One region of the Blautia sp. AF19-1 genome, then DNA from elsewhere that is predicted to be linked to it. Evidence: a T-box and tRNA genes for the amino acid it is inferred to sense, from the RefSeq annotation. Region 1 holds a T-box; the other regions hold tRNA genes.
What was found. A T-box is a leader RNA that pairs with one kind of tRNA and senses whether it is charged. The one in region 1 lies ahead of DWX26_RS05905 (proline--tRNA ligase), so its partner is inferred to be a tRNA-Pro.

Region 1 (3,281 bases):
GATGGGCAGAGGAGAAAAACCTTGCCGTTGTCATGCCGGCCGGCGAGAATGCGTTTTATGTGGATCAGCCGTCCATCGGTGCCATGCACGGACAGTTTATCGGAGAAGAACTGGTTGAGATTACAAGAAAAATGTTTCCACTGTCCAGAAAAAGAGAAGACACCTTTATCGGAGGTCTTTCCATGGGTGGTTTTGGCGCACTCAGAAATGGCCTGAAATATCACGATACCTTCGGGGCTGTGATCTGCCTGTCCGGTGCACTTCATGTGCTGGAAAATCCGGAAGAGAGCAGAGCGGACAGCTTTGCACATGAAGAAGGTTATTTCGGAAATCTGGTCGAAGCAGCAAAGAGTGACAAAAACCCGGCTGTTCTTATCGAGCAGTTAAAGGAAGCACGGAAAAAAGATCCGTCTGTCAATGTGCCGACCGTATTCCAGGCGTGCGGAACAGAGGACGGACTTCTGGAAGTAAACCGTCTCTACCATAAACGGATGGAAGAGAGCGGCATGGACATTGTCTACTATGAGAGTAAGGGTGGCCATGAATGGGATTTCTGGGATGAGTGGATCAAAAAGGCACTGGACTGGCTGCCACTTGAGGAAAAGACGGAAGGCCTGAACAGCGGAAACGTAAATGTTTAAAGGAAAAAGGGAGACAGGCAATGCCAGAAACGAGAAATGACGAATTGTACCGTGCGTTAAAACACAACGGTTACCCGGACGACTTCTGCCGGGAAATTGCATACCGCCAGATGAACACCGATTTTACCGCCACGCGGATGCTCGGCTATCTCTACCGCGTCACAAGCCCGCGCGCCGAGGACGTTGTCGATGAGATGCTGGCTATCCTGAGTGACCGCAAAGCATGGATTGAGAAAAAACAGTCTGAGGAAGCCCAGGCGGCGATCAGCAGAATGTACCGGGAAGGCCTGTAACCTGGGCGGGCGTTTATGCAGAAAAAGCAGAAGGAACGGGCTTGCATTCTTTTCCGGTTTCTGCTACAATCAGTGCAGTGAAAAAGCGAAGAAAAGAAACAGTAGCGACAGAGCGCATTCAGAGAGAAAGCGGCAGGTGAAAGCTTTTTGCAGAATCTATCGTGAACCGGTCTTGGAGCTGTGCACCGAAGAGAAGAAAATCCATCAGGAAAAATTTATTTCGTAGGCTGCACCGGGATCTCCCGTTACAGAGAAGGTACAGAGAGCAGAGATCACGCGTATTACAAAATACAAAAATCGTGGGGTACAAATGTTCTGTGTCAGAGTGCAGGAGTTTTCCTGAATTTAGGTGGTACCGCGGATAAAAAAATTCGCCCTAAACTGCAGCTTGCGGTTTAGGGCTTTTTTTCTGTTTGAAAACTGCGCATCGCATTCTCGTTACTTCAGTGATGAGTTAGATGCGTAAAATGTTGACTAAAAGCTTAAAATCGGACAGGCTGGAATGTTCTCGCGTCTGGAAGACTTCAGATGTTGAAAACCCAAAGAATAAGGAGGAAATCAGAAAATGAAACTTGAAAAATTAGTAGGAGAACGCTTCAAAGAAAGACCTGCTGACTGTGTCATCGACAGCCATGCTATTATGGTAAAAGGCGGATACATCAAATATATGGCAAACGGAATCTATTCTTCCTATCTGCCGCTGCGTCGCATTGTGCGCAAAATCGAGCAGATCCTGCGCGAGGAGATGGACAAAATCGACGGCCAGGAAGTGCAGTTCCCGGTTGTCATGCCGGCTTCTCTGTGGGATGAGTCCGGCCGTTACGATAGCATCGGCGATGAGCTGCTGCGCTTCACAGACCGCAACAATGCCAAAATGGTACTCGGCATGACCCACGAGGAGGCAGCCGTACACCTTGTACGCGAGTATGCACAGAGCTACACCAAATATCCGTTTATGATCTATCAGATCCAGACAAAATTCCGTGATGAGGCCCGTCCGAGAGCTGGACTGATCCGTGTGCGTGAGTTTACGATGAAGGATGCTTACTCCTTCCATACCAGCCAGGAAGATCTGGAGCAGTATTACGAGAAATGCCACGCAGCATACGAGCGCATCTTCGAGCGTGTCGGCGTGCCGGAGGTGGTATCTGTCAAATCCGATTCCGGTATGATGGGCGGAAATATCTCCCACGAGTTCATGCTTCTGACTCCGGTCGGAGAGGATTCCATCGTTCTGTGTGATTCCTGCGATTACAGAGCCAACATGGAGGCAGCTGAGAACATTTCAGATATCGCAAGAGACGCAGAATCCGCTGCACTCGAAAAGGTTTATACACCGAACGTCCACACCATTGAAGACGTCTGCAATTTCTTCGGAGACGAGACAAAGAACTCCTGCAAAGCCGTTGTTTATCAGCAGAATGTTGATGATAAATACGTTGTCCTTTTCATCCGCGGCGATCTCGAAGTCAACGAGACGAAGCTGGTCAACTTCCTCGGCGAGCAGGTTCACGCAGCCGTGATCACCGAAGAATGCGGCCTGAACGCAGGCTACATCGGACCGGTGAACCTGAAGGTGAACGGAGATGCCGTTGTCCTCTACGATAAATCCCTCGAGGGAAGAAATAACCTTTCCTGCGGAGCCAACGAGGCAGAGCATCATTACAAAGGACTCGACATGGAGCGCGACGTTCCGAATGCCGAGTATCACGATTTTGCAAAAATCCAGGAGGGCGGCATCTGCCCGAAATGCGGCAAAAAGACTGTGAAGATCTCCAGAGGTATCGAGGTCGGAAATATCTTCCAGCTTGGAACCAAATATACAAAATCCATGAATATGACCTATGTCGATGCAAACGGCGAGAGCAAGACCCCGATCATGGGATGCTACGGTATCGGTGTCGGCCGTCTGGCAGCATCGGTCTGCGAGGCACATCACGATGAGTACGGCCCGATCTGGCCGAAAGCTATCGCTCCGTGGCAGGTACACCTCTGTGCAGTCCGCGTCGATGACGAGGGAGTCAGAGCATATGCGGACAAGCTGTACGAGGATCTGCAGAATGCAGGCATCGAAGTGATCTACGACGACAGAAGCGTCAGAGCCGGCGTAATGTTTGCCGATGCCGACCTGCTCGGCATTCCGCTGCGCATCATCGTAAGCCCGAAAAACATGAAACAGGGCGTTGTCGAGGTTGCATCCCGCGATAAGACTCTGAAAACACAGATTCCGCTGGAAAATGTGATGGAAGAGATTAAACAGTATCTGTAATGATTCAGAACCATGCGAAAGGGAAGAAAAATCGCGATGGGGCTCGGAAGAAGTTCGACAGGAGAAAACACGATATGG
Region 2 (3,281 bases), on a different contig from region 1:
AGCTTGACAGCATACAGAGCAGGATTGACGAACTCAATTCCAAAAAGGGACAATCAGAAGAATATCTTTCCGAACTGAACCAGCAGCTGGACGATCTGCAGAACCGTCTGCAGGAGCTTCAGGATCAGTATGATGCGAAGCAGAACGAACTGGTACAGATTCAGGCAGATCTGGAAGATGCAAAAGCAAAAGAAGAAGAGCAGTACGAGGCGATGAAGCTCCGTATCCAGTATATGTATGAAAATTCCTCCGGAAACGGATACATGGCAATGCTCTTTTCTTCCAAAAGCATTTCAGAGCTGATCAGCCGGGCAGAATACATACAGAAAATTTCCGATTTCGACCGCGATCTTATGCAGGAGTATGAGGACACGGTAGACCAGGTAAAAGAAAAAGAAACACAGGTGCAGGAAGAGCAGGCAGCGATCGTAGAACTGCAGCAGCAGAGCAGCGATCAGCAGGAAGCCATTCAGGAGCTGTACGCAGCAGCTTATCAGGAACTCCGTACCTACTCCGCAGAGCTGGACGATGCAAAATCCAGCGAGAGTGCACTGGTAGATGAAATCAACAGCAAAGCAGATGCAATCAATGACCTGATCCGTCAGGCGAAAGAAGAGGAGATTGCAGCGCAGAAGAAAGCAGAAGAGGAAGCAGCCGCAGCAGCCGCCGCACAGCAGGCTGCCGCAGAAGCTGAGGCTGAGGCCGCCAGAAAACAGGCAGCCGAGGCCGCAAGAGTCGCAGCCGCAGAAGCAGCAAATGCCGCAGCGAAAGCAGATACCGATACAAGCAGCAGCTCCGGAAGCAGTTCTTCGGACAGCAGCGCATCCTCCACGACAACGGGGAGTCCATCCGCGTCAGATACTTCCAGCAGCTCCTCCAGCGGAACATACCTTGGAAGATTTAAACTGACAGGCTATTGCTCCTGTTCCATCTGTACCGGACAGTGGTCCGGCGGATCCACCGCGAGCGGAACCACACCGACCGCAGGAAGAACGATCGCCATGGGCGGTGTACCATTCGGAACGAAACTGATGATCAACGGCCAGGTTTACACGGTAGAAGACCGCGGAACCGCTTACGGCCACGTAGACATCTTCTGCAGCAGCCATTCCGAGGCGCTGAGCTTCGGCGTGCAGTATGCAGATGTATATCAGCTGAGCTGAGAAACAAAGATAAGAGATATGCCGGAACAGAACTTCCGGCATATCTCTTTTTTTGACTTTCTCAGAAACTGTCATTCTAAAATAACACCAAAAAGGCCGCAAACCTGTGTAAAATGTACCTTTTGAAGCAATAATAAAAAAAATTAAAAAAAATTCAAAAAAGGTGTTGACATTCCTATAGACATCATATATAATAGCTATTGTTGACGGACGAGAGTTCAGAAAACAAATAAAATCGAAGCGTGGCTCAGTTTGGTAGAGCGCTGCGTTCGGGACGCAGAGGTCGTGGGTTCGAATCCCGTCGCTTCGACTGGAATGAAAATGCCGAAAGCCTTGACAATCAAGAGCTTCGGCATTTTTTCGTATGTCAGAAAGAGAACAGGAAACAGTACACGAGGAGGAAATTTTTGTGAAAGCATTATTTTTTGATATTGATGGAACGTTACTGAGTGAGATTACAAAAGAAATTCCGCAGAGCGCGCTCGATGCATTGAAAAAGACAGCGGAAAAAGGAAATCTTACGTTTATTAATACCGGCCGCACCTGGTCGGAGCTGCCCGAGGAGCTGAAAAAGCTTCCGTTTTCCGGATTTCTGTGCGGCTGCGGGACCTATCTGCGCCGGGACGGCGAAATCCTGATGCATCAGACGATTCCGAAAAAGCGCTGTGAGGAAATCCCGGTTATTTTAAAGGAGTGCAGGATCGGCATGATTCTGGAGGGAACGGATAATGTTTATTTTTCGTCGGAGGTATCCCGTTTTCGGGAGGTCGAGCAGACCCGTGCCTATTTCGCAGCTGTCGGAATCGGACTCGCGGAGACAGCGGAGACAAAAGGAATCATTTACGATAAATTTTGTATCGTAACCGATGCACAGTCTGATATAGAACGTATGTACCGTGAATTTGAGCAGGAGTTTGATATCATGGATCGCCGCGGCGGTGTATACGAAATCGTTCCGCACGGCTGCAGCAAAGGAACAGCTGTGGACTATGCGCTGAAACAGTTTCAGCTGGAGAAAGAAGATGCATACGTATTTGGCGACAGCAGCAACGACCTTACCATGTTCCGGTGCGGCGCACACACCATTGCGCTTGGAAAACATGATGAGATTCTGGATCCGTACACAGAGTACGTAACCGATACCGTCGAGCGGGACGGCGTGGCAAAGGCGATGGAGCATTACGGATTGATCTGACAGAAAAAAAGAAAAAAAGAAAGCGAAGGGGCGCATTTGAAAAGAAATTTTCAGGTGCGCCCCTTTGGTTGCAATTTTTTGAAAAAGGAAACAAGAAAAGCAGCGTCTGAAAAGGTATGTGCATTGCAAAGTAAAAAATTTCATGGTAATATAAAAATGAGTTTTTATGTATATTTGTAATGATACCAGGAGGTGAGCGTTCAGAAGTTCCATGGAAACAGAAAAAAATCAGATAAATAAAAAAAGCCTCAGATACCGTTTTACAGCAGGAACGATCGGAGTAAGTGTCTGGCAGCAGGAATGAATGCTCACTTGGCAAAGCCTATAAAAATTGAAAACATAAAGAGAATTTTGTGTGAATATTGTGTGTAGTGGTTGCAACTTCTCAAATCCGTATACCTGTTTTTCACGTTTTGTAGGATATTATAACGTAAATGTAAAACTGGCAGGGACAGGTTCTCTGTATACAGATAAAAGCAGGATAATGAAGTATAAAACAGAGAGAGGATTTTTATAAAATGGAAAAGTATGAAGACAAAATATATTCTTTAGGTGAGGCTGTAACGGGACAGACACAGGCTATGTCACAGGCCGTACAGAAAACACTGGAAAATAATGGCGGGGTAGGTATAATGACAGGATCTTATGACCAAAACCTGTCTATTTTGTCTGTGAATAATCTGCTGTTGCATAGTACAGGATATACATTCGATACTTTCATGGAACAGACAAAAGGCTCATTGAGAAACTTCTTTTATGACGAGGAAGATAGACTGGAGCGAGACCGTTTTTTGCAGCTTCACGGAACAGGGGAAGCACAGATCCTTACAGCAGACGGTACAGTGAAAAATGTACGGCTTTGTAAAGAGGATGCGACAGATGAGGCGGGCAGACAGATCTGGGTTATGTCCGTACAGGTCAAC
Region 3 (3,281 bases), on a different contig from region 1:
ACTGGAAGGCAAAAAAATCGCAATTATCGGCTACGGAAGCCAGGGACATGCTCATGCACTGAACCTGAAAGATTCCGGCTGTGATGTTATTATTGGACTTTATGAAGGCAGCAAATCCTGGGCAAAAGCAGAGGCACAGGGATTCAAAGTATACACCGCTGCTGAGGCTGCAAAACAGGCTGATATCATCATGATCCTGATCAACGATGAGAAACAGGCTGCAATGTACAAAAAAGATATCGAGCCAAACCTGGAAGAGGGCAACATGCTGATGTTCGCTCATGGTTTCGCTATCCACTTCGGACAGATCGTACCTCCGAAGAACGTAGATGTAGCTATGATCGCTCCGAAAGCACCTGGCCACACAGTAAGAAGCGAGTATCAGGCTGGCAAAGGAACTCCTTGCCTGGTTGCTGTTGAGCAGGATTACACCGGAAAAGCTCTGGACAGAGCACTGGCTTACGGCCTTGGAATCGGCGGAGCAAGAGCTGGTCTTCTGGAGACAACCTTCAGAACTGAGACCGAAACAGACCTGTTCGGTGAGCAGGCAGTTCTCTGCGGCGGTGTATGCGCCCTGATGCAGGCTGGATTTGAGACTCTGTGCGAGGCTGGATACGACCCAAGAAACGCATACTTCGAGTGCATCCATGAGATGAAACTGATCGTAGACCTGATCTATCAGTCGGGATTCTCCGGAATGAGATACTCCATCTCCAACACAGCCGAGTACGGCGATTACATCACCGGACCGAAGATCATCACAGAAGAAACCAAGAAGACCATGAAGAAGATCCTTTCCGATATCCAGGATGGTACTTTCGCAAAAGACTTCCTTCTGGATATGTCCCCAGCAGGCGGACAGGCTCACTTCCGTGCAATGAGAAGAAAAGCTGCAGAGCATCCGTCAGAGAAAGTCGGAGAAGAAGTCAGAAAACTGTACAGCTGGAGCAACGAGGACAAACTGATCAATAACTAATCGGTTTGCTGTCAAATGATCCATATCGGGAGGCTGCCTTTGCGGGCAGTCTCCTTTTTTTGTTCTATCGTTTTATCATAGAAAAAACACTTCCGCGCCATGCATATCCCCCAATATGATAGGGCGCGGAAGTGTTATCTTTTCTGTATTCGTTTTTTTATGCCTCCTGACGACAGGCAGGAAAAGCACGGTAGTATTTGATATAAGAACTTAAAATATCAAAAAATTCGGAATTGGTCGGTTTTGTCAGAACCGGATGCACAGAAAGCGAAAAGAGCAGATCACGGTTTCCGCGGGTCCAGCAGACGGAAATAGCGGTGCGGATGTCTCGTTCGACGCAGGAGGACGATACCTGAAACGTTTGCGCGATCTTTGGGTACAGCGTTTTGCTGACCCGAAGGAGATAATCTTCGTCTTCCATGCATAAAGCGATACCATAGGCGAGATAGCGAAATCCGCGGTATTTTGCACCAATTCCTAAAGAGTGTAGTAGAAAGTAAATTTCAGTTTCCATTACGATGTCTCCTTTTATTCAGTTTTTACATAGTCTTTGCAGACGGGCATGCCAGAGGTGAAAGTTTGTATGGCATACGATTTTCCCCTTTCACTTATGATACGTGGAAAACGTCGAAAAATTACATATTCAGAAAGAAAAAGTGACAATATAGTAAAATAAAAGAGAATATGACACGAAATAAAGAAATGAATGTAATGAAACGGGAGAGGGAAAAATAACATTGATTTTTCAGAAGTTCGCTGGTATAATGAAAACATGATTACGGGGTATGGCGTAGCTTGGTAGCGCGCACGGCTGGGGGCCGTGAGGTCGCAGGTTCAAATCCTGTTGCCCCGATCGGTAAGAGTGTCGTTTTACGGCACTTTTTTTCTTACAGACAAAGACGTGTGCGGAAGAAAAATGAATTGCGCAGAAAAAACAGGGAGGAAGTTATGGGGAAAGTAACGATACAGAGTATGGCAAAGGAGCTGGGATTGTCCCGGAATACGGTTGCCATGGCATTAAAGGATGATCCGAAGGTAGCTCCGGTGACGCGGGAGAGAGTTCTTCGGATGGCGAAAAGAAATGGCTATCTGGGCGAAAATGTATATGTGGAAGAAGTTCGGGCACCGCAGGAGAAGCATTACAATATTATGGTTCTGCGTACGCGGGATGCCGCTGTTTATTGGGACCGTGTCGTGAGCGGCATCTCCGAGGAGGCGAGCCTCAATAACTGTCAGACGCGCGTTGCGGTCGTGACGGAGCGGGAGGAGGAGAACGGCATTCTGCCGCTCGGCCTGAATGAAAATATCGATGCGATCTTCTGCATTAAAATGCTGCCGCTGGAATATATGCAGAAACTGGTAAATCTGGGATACCGCATTTTTCAGCTCGACCATTACTGCGGTATCGAACAGCGGCCGATGGGCGATATCGTGCGTGTGGACGGTGTGCAACCGGTGAGTCTTCTGACGTCCCATCTGATCGGGCAGGGCATGACGCGGATCGGTTTCCTAAGTGAGCACAGCAGCACGTATGAGTCGATGCATGACCGGTATGTCGGTTTCCTTGCAGCGATGGAACAGGCGGGCATTCCGCTCGAGGAGGAGCTTGTGCGCCCCAATATGGAGAGCGATCATTTTTATTACCCGGAAAATTTTGACAAGATTGTGGCGAGCTACGATACACTGCCGGAAGCGATTGTCTGCGGCAACGATATGATCGCCAAAAGATTGACAGAATCCTTCCGGAAAATCGGCGTGCGCGTGCCGGAGGATGTGGCACTGACCGGATTTGATGATGATGAGGACCGGATGCTGTATCCGTTCTTCTCAACCGTTCATGTCGATACGAAGTGGCTTGGCCGCCGTATGGTGCATGAATTTTTATGGCGGGAGGAGCACCCGGAAGCGCCGAAAGAACGGATTCTCGTTTCGGGGGAGGTTGTGGTGCGCCGTTCCTCGTGCAAGCGTCAGGGATAGAAAGAAATAGAAAAAACAGGAAAAAGTGAACAAAGAAAGAAAGCTAGGGACGCCCCGGCGGACGAGAAGAAAAACCGTCTGCCGGGGCGTTTCCGGCTCCCTTTTTGCGATGATTCAAATTCGTGCATAAATGCCATGTAGAAAAACACTACCACGGAAAACAGGTAGAGGATTACCAGAAATACCTAGAAGAGTACAACAAATAAAACAACGAAATCATGCGTTAGAGCACTCGCCGGAGCCTCCTTTCCGGCGGGTGTATTTTTACGGAATCCTGCGTTTTGCGCTTGACAGAGATGGAGAAAAATGGTAACATAAGAGCCAAGTT

Region 2: it has a tRNA-Pro gene. The T-box ahead of DWX26_RS05905 (proline--tRNA ligase) is inferred to sense a tRNA for this amino acid. The anticodon was not compared.
Region 3: it has a tRNA-Pro gene. The T-box ahead of DWX26_RS05905 (proline--tRNA ligase) is inferred to sense a tRNA for this amino acid. The anticodon was not compared.

Annotation. Positions count from the first base shown of each region.
Region 1 covers NZ_QUGQ01000006.1:158,655-161,935, forward strand. The annotation lists gene DWX26_RS05895 (alpha/beta hydrolase) at 1-641, shown strand, start outside; gene DWX26_RS05900 (hypothetical protein) at 662-934, shown strand; T-box leader at 1,014-1,316, shown strand; gene DWX26_RS05905 (proline--tRNA ligase) at 1,500-3,203, shown strand; gene DWX26_RS05910 (NUDIX hydrolase) at 3,278-3,281, shown strand, end outside.
Region 2 covers NZ_QUGQ01000020.1:39,150-42,430, reverse strand. The annotation lists gene DWX26_RS13040 (PcsB-like coiled-coil domain-containing protein) at 1-1,163, shown strand, start outside; tRNA gene DWX26_RS13035 (tRNA-Pro) at 1,400-1,473, shown strand; gene DWX26_RS13030 (Cof-type HAD-IIB family hydrolase) at 1,573-2,358, shown strand; gene DWX26_RS13020 (hybrid sensor histidine kinase/response regulator) at 2,877-3,281, shown strand, end outside.
Region 3 covers NZ_QUGQ01000002.1:116,172-119,452, forward strand. The annotation lists gene ilvC (ketol-acid reductoisomerase) at 1-976, shown strand, start outside; gene DWX26_RS01655 (sporulation initiation factor Spo0A C-terminal domain-containing protein) at 1,134-1,490, opposite strand; tRNA gene DWX26_RS01660 (tRNA-Pro) at 1,756-1,829, shown strand; gene DWX26_RS01665 (LacI family DNA-binding transcriptional regulator) at 1,925-2,953, shown strand.